Regions from separate parts of the Sphingomonas sp. CV7422 genome, predicted to be linked through region 2. Evidence: predicted binding sites of a transcription regulator. Region 2 holds the regulator's gene; the other holds the start of a gene.
The links. Region 2 encodes LexA, which represses DNA repair genes until DNA is damaged. Its sites were predicted from a motif close to GTTCCNCNCTTGTTCT; they were not measured.

Region 1 (7,742 bases), 1.8 Mb from region 2:
GGCGCGGAGAACTCTCCGGATGCGACGACCCGGATCGCCCCAGCCGCCCCCCCGGCGCCGAAGACCGACCCCCTCTGCGCCCTCCGCGCCGCCGCGCGCCTATTTCCCCAGCCACGCAGCGCGGAACGCCATCTGCGCCGGCGATACCGCCACCCCCGCCGTCTCGCCGCGCACCACCTCGAACGACGGATCGGTGCCGAGCGTCATCACCGCATCGCGCACGACGCCGCGCTGGCGGAAGCGGATCGCGACACGGTCGCCCGGCCGATGCGTCGCCAGCGCCGCCAGCGCCGAGGCCGCATCGCCGACCGAAGCGCCGTCGAGCGCCAGCACCATGTCCCCGCGCTCGACTCCCGCCGCATAGGCCGGCGCATCGGGCCGCGGCGGCGCGGCGACGATCACGTCGCCCGCCTCCCCCGCCGCGAGCGTCAGCCCCGACCAGCCATGCGCCGGATCGACAGGCCGCATCACCAATCCCGCCTGACGCAGCAGCGGCGCATAATCGGGCAGCGCGCTCGCATGGATGGAGCGATCGAAGAAGGCCTTGGCGAACCCCGCGTCGGTCAGCTCGGCGAGCCCGCGTTCGAGGTCGGCGGGTGTATAGGGGCGCTCACTGGCGCCGCGCGTCGTCCACAGGTGGCGCATATAGGCGTCGAGCGACAGCCGCGGATCGCGCTGCCGCAGCTCGAGGTCGAGCGCCAGCGCGATCACCGCGCCATAGGGATAATAGGAGACGAAGATATTGGGATTGACCGGATCGATCGACTTGGCGGCATCGACGAAGGGCGCGCGCAGGCTCATCTCCTCCGGTCCGCCGTAGCGCCGCGCCGGGCTGGTGACGACGCCGCTCAGCGTGCCGCCGAGCGTGCGCAGGAAGTCGTCGACGCTCATCTCGCCGGCGCGGCGGATCATCAGCGGCCCGTAATATTGCGTGAAGCCTTCGGCGAACCACAAGCTCGGCGTCGGATTGGCGCGGGTGAAGTCGAACGGCTCCAGCTCGGCGGGGCGCAGCCGCTCGACGTTCCAGCTGTGGACGAACTCGTGGCTCAGCGTGTTGAGCTGTGCGAACTTCGCCTCGGCGAGCCCGCGCTTGTCGGTGATGATCGTCGAGTTGCGATGCTCCATGCCGTCGCCGGTGATCTGCGGCAGATAGTCGGCGATGAACGTATAGGTGCCGTAATCATAACGCGGCGCCTGGCCGAACAGCGCATAATGCTGCGCGATCACCCGCTTGACCTTGGCGGTATAGACGTCGAGGTCGGCGTCGCTGCCGGCGTGGTGCACCGCCAGCCGCACGACATACCGTTTGCCGAGCGCATCGGTGATCGGCCATTCGCGCAGCGAAAAGGCGCTGATCTCGGTCGGGCTGTCCATGAAATATTGCAGATTGGGCGCCCAGAAGCTGTTCGTCCCCTGCCCCGCCGGCAATTGCGTCGCGATCCGCCAGCGGGGATCGAAGGGGTGGAAGCGCACGCGGATCGGCTGGTCGTCATAGCCCTGCGCCCACAAGAAGGTCGCAGGCATGTTGAGATGCGCGTGGCTGGTGTCGATCTGCGCATAGGTGCCGTCGCCCCAGTCGCCGTACAGCGTATAGGTGACGACGACGGTGCCGTCATGCCCCGCCACCGTCCAGCCATAGGGATCGCTGCGGATCACGGGGAGCGGCCGCCCGGCGCCATCCTTCGCCGAGACGGCATAGACGTTCTTGGCAAATTCGTGGATCGCATAGCGTCCGGGCGACGAGCGCGCCATCTGCACGCGCAGCGGCCCGGCCGGCACGCGCGCATAGGTGGCGGTGATCTGCGCCTCGTGATGCGCCGCATTGGCGAAGGACACGTCATAGGACGTTCCCGCCCGCGCGCCCGGATCCTGCGCGCGCTGCGCCGCCTCCGCCTGCGCGCCGGTCTGCGCCTGCGCCGGTGCCTGCGAGACGGCCGTGACCGCCATCACCGCTGCCGCCATCACCCCGAATTTGATCGTCATCGCGTCCCCGCCGTCGTTTCGCTCACTATTGGCAGCCGCCGCCGCGCCGGTCCACCGGTGTGCGACGACGGCTCTCTCGTCGCCGGTCATCTGCAATGCCCCTGATATTTCGCGGCTCGCCACCGTGACCGCGCATGATCCGTCTATAATGGAGCGGGCGGGGGATGGGCCTTGCCGGCGCAAAGGGTCGTAGCTTGCTGCGTAGCTTCAATATTCGCGTGATGGCGTCGCTCGCCGGCGCCATTCTGCTGCTGTGGCTGCTCGCCGCGATCACCTATAACGAGAATCGCCAGGTCGGTGCGACCTACCGCAGCGCCATCGACGCGCAGGAATATATGCACAGCGTCGCGGAGGTGCGCTCGGTCAGCCGCTCGCTGCAGCGCGATGCACTCAACCTGATCAGCGAGGAGGATCCGCTCGACCGATCGATCATCGTCAAGAAGTTCGAGGATCGCTCGCAATGGATGCGCAAGATGCTGCGCGATCTCGAAAGCGGCCCGGCGCATCATCTGCTGCCCGAGGATTATTTCCAATTGTCGTACACGGTGCTCGCCGCCTTGTCCGACGTTGCCGACACTGCGACCTCCGGCGATCGCGGCGACGCGATGCGCCTGTTCCGCCAGAAGGTTCGCCCCGCGGAACGGGCCGCATCGAAAGTCGTCGATACGCAGATCGAACTGATGGGCGCCCGTGTCGCCGCGCTGCGCGACACCGCCGAAAGCGCGCAACATTCGGCCAACCGCATGCTGATGATCGCGGTCCTCTTCCTCAGCGTGCTCGGCTTCGCCACGGGCGCGCTGGTGGAAATGGTGCGCCGTTCGCAGACGCGACTGATCGTGCGCAACCTCGGCAGCGGCCTGCACAAGCTCGCCGGGGGCGATCTCACCGTCCGGATCGATGGCGTGCTCGCCGGCGAATTCGGCAAGCTCAAAAGCGACTTCAACCATGCCGCCGATGCGCTCGGTTCGGCGCTCGCAACGATCCGGCGCAGCGCCATGGACATCAGCGCCGGCGCGGACGAGCTGATGGAATCGTCGACCGATCATTCGGCCCGCACCGAACGTCAGGCGGCCAGCCTCGAAGAAACCGCCGGCACGCTGCAACAGCTCAGCGAGGCCGTCACCAATTCCGCGCAGCACGCCGCGCAGGTGCGCAGCACCGTCGCCGCGGCGAACGTCGATGTCGAGAAATCGGGCGCCCTGCTGCGTGACGCGGTGGCCGCGATCACCCGGCTCGAGCAATTTTCCGAAGAGATCGCCGATATCCTGGTGGTGATCGACCGGATCGCCTTCCAGACCAATCTGCTCGCGCTCAACGCGGGGGTCGAGGCCGCGCGCGCCGGTGATGCGGGCAAGGGCTTCGCCGTGGTCGCGCTCGAGGTCCGCGCGCTCGCCGGTCGCTCCGCCAAGGCGGCAGAGGACGTCAAGAAGCGGATCGGCCGGTCGACCGAACAGATCCATGTCGGCGTCCGCTCGGTCCACGACGCCGAAGCGATGCTGGATCAGGTGATCGAACGCGCCGGCAGCGTCGCGTCGATCACCGCCAATATCGCCGACAATATCGAACAGCAGTCGCTCGCGCTGCGACAGATCACCGCCGCGGTCGCCGAACTCGACAGCGTCACCCAGCAGAATGCGGCGATGGCGGAGGAGCAGAGCGCCGCCGCGCGCAAGCTGGTCCATGAGACCAAGGTGATGACCGGTCAGATCGAGCAGTTCCGCTTCAGCGAATGGGAGGTCGCCAACGACCGCCTCCCCGATTTCGAACCGCGACCGGTCTGGCCGCTCCGCCCGACCGAAATCTCGCCGCGGGTGATCGCGCCGCTCCCCAAGCAGCGCCTGCCCTGACCGGCGTCGGGCGGCGCTGCGCCTGAGCGAGACCGGGCGACGGCGGCTCCGACCGGCGACGCCGGCCTTAGCCCCGCCGGGCGGCCCTAGCCCGCCTTGCCGCCGAACAGTCGGCCGAGCATCGCCTCCGCCGCCTTGCCGACCGCGGCGGCGATCGCCTGCGGATCGGGCTGGGTCTGGGTGCTCTGCGGCGGCGCCTCGGGGCGGGGCGGTTCGGGCGGCCCGTCCCCGCTCGGCGGCACGGGAGTTGCCGGCGGTGTCGGCGGCACCGGCCGTTCCGCCGCCGGCCGCGTCGCCTCGCTGCGCCGCGCCTGGCCCTTCGCCACCGCCGCGGTCGCGGCGGTCGCCGCCATCGTCAGCCCCGCCGCAAGCCACTCGCGCCCCTGCGGGCTGTTCGCCTTCTCGAGCAGCGCCCCGCCGACCTCGCGCACCTCCTTGGGCAGGCGGATGCCGAGCACCTCCTTGGGGAGCTTCGCCTTCGCCTTCTTCTTCTTGCCCATCTGCCGGCCCTTCTGCCTGTGTGTCGTCGAGATAAGACACCATCGGCGATGTTTCAACGTGGTGCTGGCAAGCGCCTCCCTGCGTTCCTACTTCCCGCACTAGCCTCAGCCACAGAACAGAAGTAGAACCCGCCTTATGCTGACCAAGATCACCGTCCGCGGCGCGCGCGAGCACAATCTCAAGGACGTCGATGTCGACATCCCCCGCGATACGCTGACCGTGATCACCGGCCTGTCGGGATCGGGCAAGTCGAGCCTCGCCTTCGACACCATCTATGCCGAAGGCCAGCGCCGCTACGTCGAATCGCTGTCCGCTTATGCCCGCCAGTTCCTCGAACTGATGCAGAAGCCCGACGTCGATCATATCGAAGGCCTGTCGCCGGCGATCTCGATCGAGCAGAAGACGACCAGCCGCAACCCGCGCTCGACCGTCGCCACCGTCACCGAAATCTACGATTACATGCGCCTGCTGTGGGCGCGCGTCGGCATCCCCTACAGCCCCGCGACCGGCGAGCCGATCGCCGCGCAGACCGTCAGCCAGATGGTCGACCGCGTCATCGCTCTGCCCGAGGGCACGCGCCTCTATCTGCTCGCCCCCGTGGTGCGCGGCCGCAAGGGCGAATATCGCAAGGAGCTCGCCGAATGGCAGAAGGCGGGCTTCACCCGCGTCCGCGTCGACGGCCAGATCCACGAGATCGACGAGGTGCCGGCGCTCGACAAGAAGTTCAAGCATGACATCGAGGTCGTCGTCGACCGCCTCGTCATCCGCGAGGATATCGCGACGCGGCTCGCCGAATCGTTCGAGACCGCGCTCAAGCTCGCCGACGGTCTCGCTTATGTCGACCCCGCCGATCCGGTCGAGCCGCACACGCCCAAATCGGAAGTGCTCGGCGACAACGCGCCCGCCGGCCGGATCGTCTTCTCCGAGAAATTCGCCTGCCCGATCAGCGGCTTCACCATCGCCGAGATCGAGCCGCGGCTATTCTCGTTCAACGCGCCGCAGGGCGCCTGCCCGGCCTGCGACGGGCTCGGCGAGAAATTGCTGTTCGACGAGGATCTCGTCGTCCCCAACCACGGGCTCAGCATCAAGAAGGGCGCGGTGGTGCCCTGGGCCAAGTCCAACCCGCCCTCGCCTTATTACATGCAGGTGCTCGGCAGCCTCGCGCGCGAATTCGACTTCAGCCTCGACACGCCCTGGTCCGACCTGCCCGAGGCGATCCACGCGCTGATCCTGCACGGCAGCCGCGGCAAGGCGGTGACGCTGACCTTCGTCGACGGCAAGAAGGCCTATGACGTCAAGAAGCCGTTCGAAGGCGTGATCGGCAATCTCAACCGCCGCCTGCTCCAGACCGAGAGCGCGTGGATGCGCGAGGAACTCTCCAAATATCAGAGTTCGCGCCCCTGTGAGGTCTGCCACGGCGCGCGCCTCAAGCCCGAGGCGCTGGCGGTCAAGGTGGCGATGCAGGACATCGCCTATGCGACGCATCTGTCGGTGGTCGACGCGCTCGCCTTCTTCACCGATCTGCCCAACCATCTCGGCGACCAGCAGCGCGCGATCGCCGAACGCATCCTCAAGGAGATCGTCGAGCGGCTGGGCTTCCTCAACAACGTCGGCCTTGATTATCTCAACCTCGATCGCACCAGCGGCACTTTGTCGGGCGGCGAGAGCCAGCGCATCCGCCTCGCCAGCCAGATCGGCAGCGGCCTGTCGGGCGTGCTCTACGTGCTCGACGAACCCTCGATCGGCCTGCACCAGCGCGACAATGACATGCTGCTCGCGACGCTGCGGCGCCTGCGCGATCTCGGCAATACCGTGCTGGTCGTGGAGCATGACGAGGATGCGATCCGTACCGCCGATTATGTCATCGACATGGGGCCGGGCGCCGGCGTCCACGGCGGAGAGATCGTCGCGCAGGGCACGCTCAAGCAATTGCTCAAGAGCAAGACCAGCATCACCGCCGATTATCTCAACGGCACGCGCCAGGTGCCGGTGCCGGCCAAGCGCCGCAAGGGCAATGGCAAGCAGCTCACCGTCCACAATGCGCGCGCCAACAACCTGACCGGCGTCACCGCGAGCATCCCGCTCGGCACCTTCACCTGCATCACCGGCGTATCGGGGTCGGGCAAGTCGAGCTTCACCATCGACACGCTGTTCGCCGCCGCGGCGCGGGCGCTCAACGGCGCGCGCATCCTCGCCGGCAAGCACGACAAGGTGACGGGGCTCCAGCATCTCGACAAGGTGATCGACATCGATCAGTCGCCGATCGGCCGCACCCCGCGCTCCAACCCGGCGACCTATACCGGCAGCTTCACGCAGATCCGCGACTGGTTCGCCGGCCTGCCGGAAAGCCAGGCGCGCGGCTACAAGCCCGGCCGGTTCAGCTTCAACGTCAAGGGCGGCCGCTGCGAGGCGTGCCAGGGCGACGGCGTGCTCAAGATCGAGATGCACTTCCTCCCCGACGTCTACGTCACCTGCGACGTCTGCCACGGCGCGCGCTACAATCGCGAGACGCTGGAGGTGAAGTTCAAGGGCAAGAGCATCGCCGACGTGCTCGACATGACGGTCGAGGATGCCGCGGAGTTCTTCAAGGCGGTGCCGCCGATCCGCGACAAGATGGAGATGCTGGTCGAGGTCGGCCTCGGCTACGTCAAGGTCGGCCAGCAGGCGACGACACTGTCGGGCGGCGAGGCGCAGCGCGTCAAGCTCGCCAAGGAACTCGCCCGCCGCGCGACCGGCAACACGCTGTATATCCTCGACGAGCCGACCACCGGCCTGCATTTCGAGGACGTGCGCAAATTGCTCGAAGTGCTCCACGCCTTGGTCGAGCAGGGCAATACGGTGGTGGTGATCGAGCATAATCTCGACGTCATCAAGACCGCCGACTGGGTCGTCGACCTGGGGCCGGAAGGCGGCGTCAAGGGCGGCGAGATCGTTGCCGTCGGCACGCCCGAGACGGTGGCGAAGGAGCCGCGAAGCTTCACGGGCAAGTATCTGGCGCCGTTGTTGAAGCCGCGCGGTGGGGAGGCGGTGGCGGCGGAATAGCGCCGCCACCGCCTACCCTGACGCGGTTTCGGAACTAGGATCAGCCTCTCCGCAACAATCCTCCAATTGCTGACCGAGGGAGAAGGGGTGGCGGACATAGGCATCCCGCCAATCGGGCTTAACCCGATCAAGCATTTCTGCCTCCACCGCGCCAAGCACATAGAAGGCATTGCGCCTCCAGATCGCGAGTCCCTGATCGTTGATGGCGCGCAGGCTCGTCGTCAGCCCGGCCCAGCGGTCCGCTGCAACGGCGGCGACCGCCGCGTCGGTACGACTGGCCCGCCGCCCCAGCGTCAATTCGGTCCACCGTGCGACACCCTCCTGCCCGATCTGAAACTCGGCATAGACCCAGGCAACGTCTCCTGAGGC
Region 2 (7,742 bases):
CGGCGACGGTCATCACACGCTCAACGTCTCGACCGCGGTGGCGCTGGTCGTCGCCGCCTGCGGCGTACCCGTCGCCAAGCATGGCAATCGCGCCGCCTCGTCCAAGGCGGGCGCGGCCGATACGCTGGAGGCGATCGGGCTCGACATGGCGGTGGCGGGCGCGACCGCGGAAGGCAGCCTCGCCGATCTCGGCATCGCCTTCCTGTTCGCCGCCAACCATCATCCCGCGATGGCGCGGATTACCCCGATCCGCCGCCGCATCGGCCGGCGGACGATCTTCAACCTGATGGGACCGCTCGCCAATCCGGCGCACGTCACGCATCAGCTGATCGGCATCGCCCGGCCCGATTATGCGGGTCTCTACGCCGAGGCGCTGGCGCAGCTCGGGACCGGCGGCGCGGCGGTGATCAGCGGCGAGGAAGGGCTCGACGAACTGTCGACCGCCGGGCCCAGCATCGCGGTCAGCATCGGCAGCACGAATCTGCCGCCCCGCATCACGCCCGAGGATGCCGGCCTGCCCCGCCACCCGCTCGCCGCGATCCGCGGCGGCGACCCCGCCTATAACGCCGCCGCCTTGCGCCGCCTGCTCGCCGGCGAGGCCGGTGCCTATCGCGACGCGGTGCTGCTCAACGCCGCCGCCGCGCTCGTCGTCGCCGGCCGTAGCCCTCACCTCACCGCCGGCGCGACGGCCGCCGCCGCCGCGATCGACGACGGCCGCGCAGCCGCGCTGCTCGATCGCTGGATCGCCTACCGATGACCAATATCCTCTCCCGCATCATCGAGACCAAGCGCGCCGAAGTCGCCGCGCGCAAGGCGACGACCAGCCTCGCCGACCTCGACGCGCGGATCGCCGCCGTCACGCGTCCGCGCGGCTTCCGCGCCGCGCTCGACGCCCGCTCGGGTCCCGCGCTGATCGCCGAGATCAAGAAGGCCAGCCCGTCCAAGGGCGTGATCCGCGCCGACTTCGATCCGCCGGCCCATGCCCGCGCCTATCAGGCGGGCGGCGCCGCCTGTCTGTCGGTGCTGACCGACGAACAATGGTTCCAGGGCTCGGACGACTATCTGATCGCCGCACGCGCCGCCTGCGATCTGCCGGTGATCCGCAAGGACTTCATGGTCGATCCGTGGCAGGCGACCGAAAGCCGCTCGATCGGCGCCGACGCGATCCTGATCATCGTCGCCGCGCTCGACGACAATCAGATGGCGGAGATCGAGGCGTCGGCACGCGAATGCGGCATGGACGTGCTGGTCGAGGTGCATGACGCACACGAACTCGACCGCGCGCTGCGGCTGCAATCGCGGCTGATCGGCGTCAACAACCGCGACCTGCGCGATTTCACCGTCGACTTCGCCCGCACCTATGATCTCGTCGCCAAGGCGCCGGCGGGCTGCACCTTCGTCGCCGAGAGCGGGCTGGAGCGGCGCGAGGACCTCGATGCGATGGCGGCGCACGGCGTTCATTGCTTCCTGATCGGCGAGGCGCTGATGCGCGCCGACGATGTCGAGGCGGCGACGCGCGCGATGATCGGCGCCGAGGCGTGACCCGCCTCACCCATATCGACGCCGAGGGCGCCGCGCATATGGTCGATGTCGGCGGCAAGGCGGTGACCAGCCGCCGCGCGGTCGCCACCGGTCATATCGCGGTCGCTGCCGAGGCGCTCGCCGCGATCCGCGACGGCGCGGCCAAGAAGGGCGACGTGCTCGCGGTCGCGCGGATCGCCGGGATCATGGCCGCCAAGCGCACCGCCGAGCTGATCCCGCTCTGCCATCCGCTGCCGCTGACCCGCGTCACGCTCGACCTGACGATCGACGCGGGCGGCATCACCGCCACCGCGCTGACCGCGACCGACGGCAAGACCGGGGTGGAGATGGAGGCGCTCACCGCCGTCTCGGTGGCGCTGCTCACCGTCTATGACATGGCCAAGGCGATCGACCGGGCGATGGTGATCTCCGGCATCCGTCTGCTCGAAAAGGCCGGCGGCGCGTCCGGCGACTGGCGCGCCTGAGGCGATGACGCTGCTGCCGATCGCCGAGGCGCAGGCGCGTCTGTTCACCGCCGCGCCGCGCGTCGCCGAGGAGACGGTGCCGCTCGCGCAGGCCGCGGGGCGCTGGCTCGCCGACGACGTCGTTGCGCAGCGCACGCAGCCCGCGCACGACCTCTCCGCGATGGACGGCTATGCGATCCGCTTCGTCGACCTGCCCGGCCCGTGGACGCTGATCGGCGAGAGCGCGGCCGGGCGGCCGTTCGACGGCACGATCCAGCCCGGCGAGACCGTCCGCATCTTCACCGGCGCGGTGATGCCCGCCGGCGCCGATACGGTGATGATCCAGGAAGAGGTGGACGCGCAGGGCGCCGCGATCCGACTCACCGGCGAAGGGCCGGCGCATCCGGGCCGCAACACCCGCCGCCGCGGCCTCGACTTCACCGCCGGCGACACGCTGGTGCGCAGCGGCGAGCGGCTGACCCCGGCGCGGATCGCCGTCGCCGCGACCGGCGGCGTCGGTGCGCTGTGCGTCCACCGCCGCGTCCGTGTCGCGATCTGCGCGACCGGGGACGAACTGGTCGATCCCGGCCAGCCCGCCTCGCCCGATGCCTTACCCGAATCGAACCGCGCGATGCTCGCCGCGATGCTTGCCGATCTGCCGGTCGAGCTGATCGACCTCGGCATCCTGCCCGACGATCTGGCGACGCTGCGGGACGCCTTCGCGCGGGTCGACGCCGATCTGCTGGTCACCACCGGCGGCGCATCGGTCGGCGATCACGATCTCGTCCGGCCGGCGCTCGAGGCCGCGGGCGGCCAGATCGATTTCTGGCGGATCGCGCTGCGGCCCGGCAAGCCGATGATGGCGGGGCGACGCGGCGCGATGCAGGTGCTCGGCCTGCCGGGCAATCCGGTGTCCGCCTTCGTCACCGCGATCCTGTTCGTCAAACCGGTGATCGCGCATCTCGCGGGCGCCGCCGACCCGCTGCCGCGCGCGACGCTGGCGCTGCTCGGCGAGGACCTGCCCGCCAATGGCGCGCGCACCGACTATCTGCGTGCCGAGATACGCGACGGCCGCGCTTATGCCTCGACGATCCAGGACAGTTCGATGCTGCTGACGCTGGCCCGGTCGCAGGCGCTGATCATCCGCCCGGCCGGCGCCGCGGCGGCACGGGCGGGCGACTCGGCAGATATCCTCGTCATCGCTTGACGGACGCCATCCTGTTCCCTAGAAGTTCCGCGTCTGTTCTGACGGGGAAGGATCGCCCATGCTCACGCGCAAGCAGCACGAGCTCGTATGCTTCATCAACGATCGGCTGGAGGAAACCGGCATCTCGCCCTCGTTCGAGGAGATGAAGGAGGCGCTCGACCTCAAGTCGAAGTCGGGCGTGCATCGTCTGATCAGCGCGCTTGAGGAACGGCATTTCATCCGCCGCCTGCCCAACCGGGCGCGCGCGCTCGAAGTGCTGCGCATGCCGGAACGGTCGGAGCGCAAGCCCGCCGCGTCGACGGCGCCGGCCGCACCGCCGCCCGCCAAGACCAACGTCCGCGCCGCACCGGCGCCCGCCAATGACGTGATCGAGATCCCGCTGCACGGCCGGATCGCCGCCGGCCTGCCGATCGAGGCGTTCGAGGGCAGCTCGACGCTCGCCGTCCCCGCCGCCCTGCTCGGCAGCGGCGAACATTATGCGCTCGAAGTATCCGGCGACTCGATGGTCGAAGCCGGCATCCTCGATGGCGATTATGCGCTGATCCGTCGTACCGAGGTCGCCCGCGACGGGGAGATCGTCGTCGCGCTGATCGACGACAGCGAAGCGACGCTCAAATATTTCCGCCGCGAGGGCGCGATGGTCCGGCTCGATCCAGCCAATCGCGCCTACGAAGCGCAGCGCTACGTCCCCTCGCATGTCCGCGTGCAGGGCAAATTGTCGGGCATCCTGCGCCGCTACGACTGAGCCGGGCGATCCGCCAAGGATGGCGGTCGCCGGGCTGTAGCACCGTGCGCACCCGTCGGCTTTCCAGGTCGATCGCGACGCCGCCGGTGCGGCGCAGGAGCGGTGCATCGAGCCGCAGCCAGCGCGGGCGGCAGGATCGCGGCAGCCGCCGTTCGCTGACGACGATGTCCGCCGCATGGCAGGCGCCGATCAGCGCGGCACGATCGACCGGATAGGCGCTGCGCGTCGCGACGATCCGCCATGCGCGCTCTGTGCTCCCCAGCGTGACGATACAGGCATCCGCCGAGCAGCGCGCCGCCGCCTGACCGCTGAGCGGCAACGGCTCGCCGTCGATGCCACCATTTTCGGCGAGCATCGCCCGCGTGTAATCGCCGGCGCGCTCGCGGAGCAAGGCGAGCCGTCCGTCGACCCGTACCGCCATATGGCGGCCATCCCCCGTCACCAGCAGATCGGGGGCAGGCGCCTGCATCATCCACCAGCCGCCGAGCAGGATCGGCAGCAGCCCCCAGCGCCGCACCCGCGTCCGCCACAGCATCAGCCACAGTCCGCCGCCGACGATCAGCGCGAACGCCGCGGCCGACATCGCCGGCAACGCAATCCCCGATCCCGGCAGCGCGGCGACGCGGTGGGCGATCACCAGCAACAGCCGCAACGCGAGATCGGTCAGCCACCAGACCGGTGGGCCGAGGCCGACCGTATCGGCGAGCAACGCCGCCGCTTCGAGCGGCATGACGACGAAGGTGGTGAGCGGGATCGCGACGATATTCGCCGCCGCGCCGTACAGCCCCGCCTTGTGGAAGTGGAAGACCGCGATCGGCATCAGCGCCGCCTCGACCACGACGCCGGTGAGCAGCAACGCAGCGCCTTCGCGCAGGATACGGCGACGCCAGGGCTCGTCGCGCTGCCGGAACCAGCCGGCGACGCGCGGATGGTCGTGGAGCGTGACGATCGCCGCGATGGCGGTAAAGGACAATTGGAAGCTCGGCCCGGTCACCGCCTCGGGCCAGACCAGCATCACCGCGATGGCACCGCCGGCGACCAGCCGCAACGTCATCGCCTCCCGCCCCAGCACCAGAGCGGCGAGCACCAGTAGCGCGGCGACGCACGAGCGGATCGTCGGCACCTGACTGCCGGTCAGCCAGGTATAGCCGATCGCCGCCAGCGCCCCCGCCGCCGCCGCGACCAGCGGCAGCCGCCAGCGGATCGCCAGCCACGGCGACAGCGCGAGCAGCCGCAGGACGCACAGCATCGTCGCCCCCACCGCGGCGGTGATGTGCAAGCCGCTCACCGAGAGCAGATGCGCCAGCCCGGCGCGCCGCATCGCATCGGCATCGGCCACGGTGATCGCGCCCTCGTCGCCGGTGGCGAGCGCTGCGGCGATACCGCCGCGACTGCCCGGCAGGCGCGACAGGATATGGCTGGTCAGCCCCGCGCGCAGCCCCTCGCCCGCCGCGCTCCGGATCACCCGCACCGGCGCGAAGCCGCGCCCGGTCGCGCCGATCCCCGCAAACCAGGCGACGCGCGCGAAGTCATAGCCGCCCGGCACCGCCGCATCGGCTGGCGGCATCAGCCGCGCGCGCAGCCCGATCACCGCCCCCTCGCCCAGCCCGTCGGGCGCGTCGCCGATCGGCAGGTTGATCCGCACCCGCGGCGGCACGCCCACGCTGTCGCTGCGCAGCGTCAGGCGGATGAGGTCGCGCGCCGGCAGCGGCTCGACCCGCTCGACCTCTCCCTGCACCGCGACGACGGCGGGGCGTGCCAATATCGGTGCGGCGACGCGCTCGGCCCGCCACCAAATCGACGCGAGCCCCGCCGCCGCGGCCAAGCCGCCGATCGCCACCACCCGCCCCGCCCGCCCGTCCCCCGCCAGCGCGATGCCGGCGAGCGCGGTCGCGACGCAGAGCAACAGCATGGCGGTCCAGCTCGCCGGATCGGGCAGCACGAACCAGGCGGCGATGCCGCCACCGAAGCTCACCGGCAGCCAGAGGATCAGCGTATCGCGTTCAGCCTCCAGCCATTCTTCGATACCGAGCTGTAACCGAACGGGACGCCGCGGCATTTGAAGGGGCATGATCCGCGTGCTACGGCGCGCCTCGGCCGCCCTGGCCGTCACGTCTCAAACCCCGGGAGCATGCGCTGTTGAGCGCCACGATCGATCGCCACGCCCATCACCAGCCGACCGAGGTCGTGACGCGGTTCGCGCCGTCGCCGACCGGCTATCTGCATTTGGGCGGCGCGCGTACCGCCCTGTTCAACTGGCTCTACGCGCGGCATCACGGCGGCCGCTTCCTGCTGCGCATCGAGGATACCGATCGGGCGCGGTCGACCCAGCCGGCGATCGACGCGATCCTCGGCGGACTGCGCTGGCTCGGCATCGACTGGGATGGTGACGCCGTCTTCCAGTTCGCCCGCGCCGATCGCCATGCCGAGGTCGCGCATCAGATGGTCGCAACCGGCCATGCCTATCGCTGCTACATGACCGCCGACGAGATCGCCGCGCAGCGCGCCGCGGCGCAGGCCGCCAAGACGCCGCTGCGCATCCGCAGCCCGTGGCGCGACGCCGATCCGGCGACCGCGCCCGCCGACGCGCCCTTCGTCGTCCGGCTCAAGGCGCCGCGCGACGGTGCGACGACGATCGAGGATCGCGTCCAGGGTTCGGTGACGGTGCAGAATGCCGAACTCGACGATCTCATCCTGCTGCGCTCGGACGGGACGCCGACCTATATGCTCGCGGTCGTCGTCGACGATCACGACATGGGGGTGACGCACGTCATCCGGGGCGACGACCACCTCAACAACGCCTTCCGCCAGCTGCCGATCTACCGCGCCAACGGCTGGCCCGAACCAATCTATGCGCATATCCCGCTGATCCACGGCACCGACGGCGCCAAACTGTCCAAGCGCCACGGCGCGGTCGGGATCGAGGCCTATCGCGACGAGCTCGGCATCCTGCCGGAAGCGTTCGACAATTACCTGCTGCGGCTCGGCTGGGGTCATGGCGATGACGAGATCATCAGCCGCGACCAGGCGACCGAATGGTTCGACCTCGGCGGCGTCGGCAAGAGCCCGTCACGATTCGACCTCAAGAAGCTCGAGAACCTTAACGGTCATTATATCCGCGCTGCGGACGACGCGCGGCTCGCCGCGCTGATCGCGCCGATCGGCGGCTATGACGATATCGACCTGCTGACCCGCGCGATGCCGGTCCTGAAGGCGCGCGCGGCCAATCTCAACGAGCTGAGCGAAGGCGCGCGCTTCCTGTTCGCGCAGCGTCCGCTCGACCTCGATCAGGCAGCTTCGGACCTGCTTGCCGGTGACGCGCCGACGCTGCTCGCTGCACTGCACGCTGCGCTTGACGCGGTGCAGCAGTGGGATCAGGAGGCAACCGAAGCAGCGGTACGGCAGGCCGCCGAGGCAGGGGGCGTCAAGCTCGGCCAGGTCGCCCAGCCGCTCCGCGCTGCTCTCACCGGACGCAAGACATCGCCCGGCATCTTCGACGTGCTCGCGCTTCTCGGCAAAGAGGAAAGCCTCGGCCGGATCGCGGACCGAATGGCAGTCTGATAGGAAGGACAACCACATGACCGACGCCGCCAAAGTTTCCGTGGACGGTAAGGATTTCGACTACCCGGTCATGTCCGGTACGGTCGGACCCGATGTCGTCGACATCCGCAAATTCTATGCGCAGACGGGCGACTTCACCTATGATCCCGGCTTCACCTCGACGGCGTCGTGCCAGTCGAAGCTGACCTATATCGACGGTGACGAAGGCGTGCTGCTGCACCGCGGCTATCCGATCGGCGAGCTG

Region 1: a site for LexA is predicted at 4,444-4,459, ahead of uvrA (excinuclease ABC subunit UvrA). Genes of this name have one in related genera too.

What each region holds. Positions count from the first base shown of each region.
Region 1 covers NZ_CP115900.1:3,243,117-3,250,858, forward strand. The annotation lists gene PBN85_RS15390 (M61 family metallopeptidase) at 100-1,983, opposite strand; gene PBN85_RS15395 (methyl-accepting chemotaxis protein) at 2,205-3,830, shown strand; gene PBN85_RS15400 (hypothetical protein) at 3,917-4,330, opposite strand; gene uvrA (excinuclease ABC subunit UvrA) at 4,467-7,373, shown strand; gene PBN85_RS15410 (hypothetical protein) at 7,386-7,742, opposite strand, start outside.
Region 2 covers NZ_CP115900.1:1,465,878-1,473,619, reverse strand. The annotation lists gene trpD (anthranilate phosphoribosyltransferase) at 1-757, shown strand, start outside; gene trpC (indole-3-glycerol phosphate synthase TrpC) at 754-1,542, shown strand; gene moaC (cyclic pyranopterin monophosphate synthase MoaC) at 1,539-2,006, shown strand; gene PBN85_RS07160 (molybdopterin molybdotransferase MoeA) at 2,011-3,192, shown strand; gene lexA (transcriptional repressor LexA) at 3,251-3,937, shown strand; partial or broken gene PBN85_RS07150 (ComEC/Rec2 family competence protein) at 3,945-5,996, opposite strand; gene gltX (glutamate--tRNA ligase) at 6,077-7,498, shown strand; gene PBN85_RS07140 (citrate synthase) at 7,515-7,742, shown strand, end outside.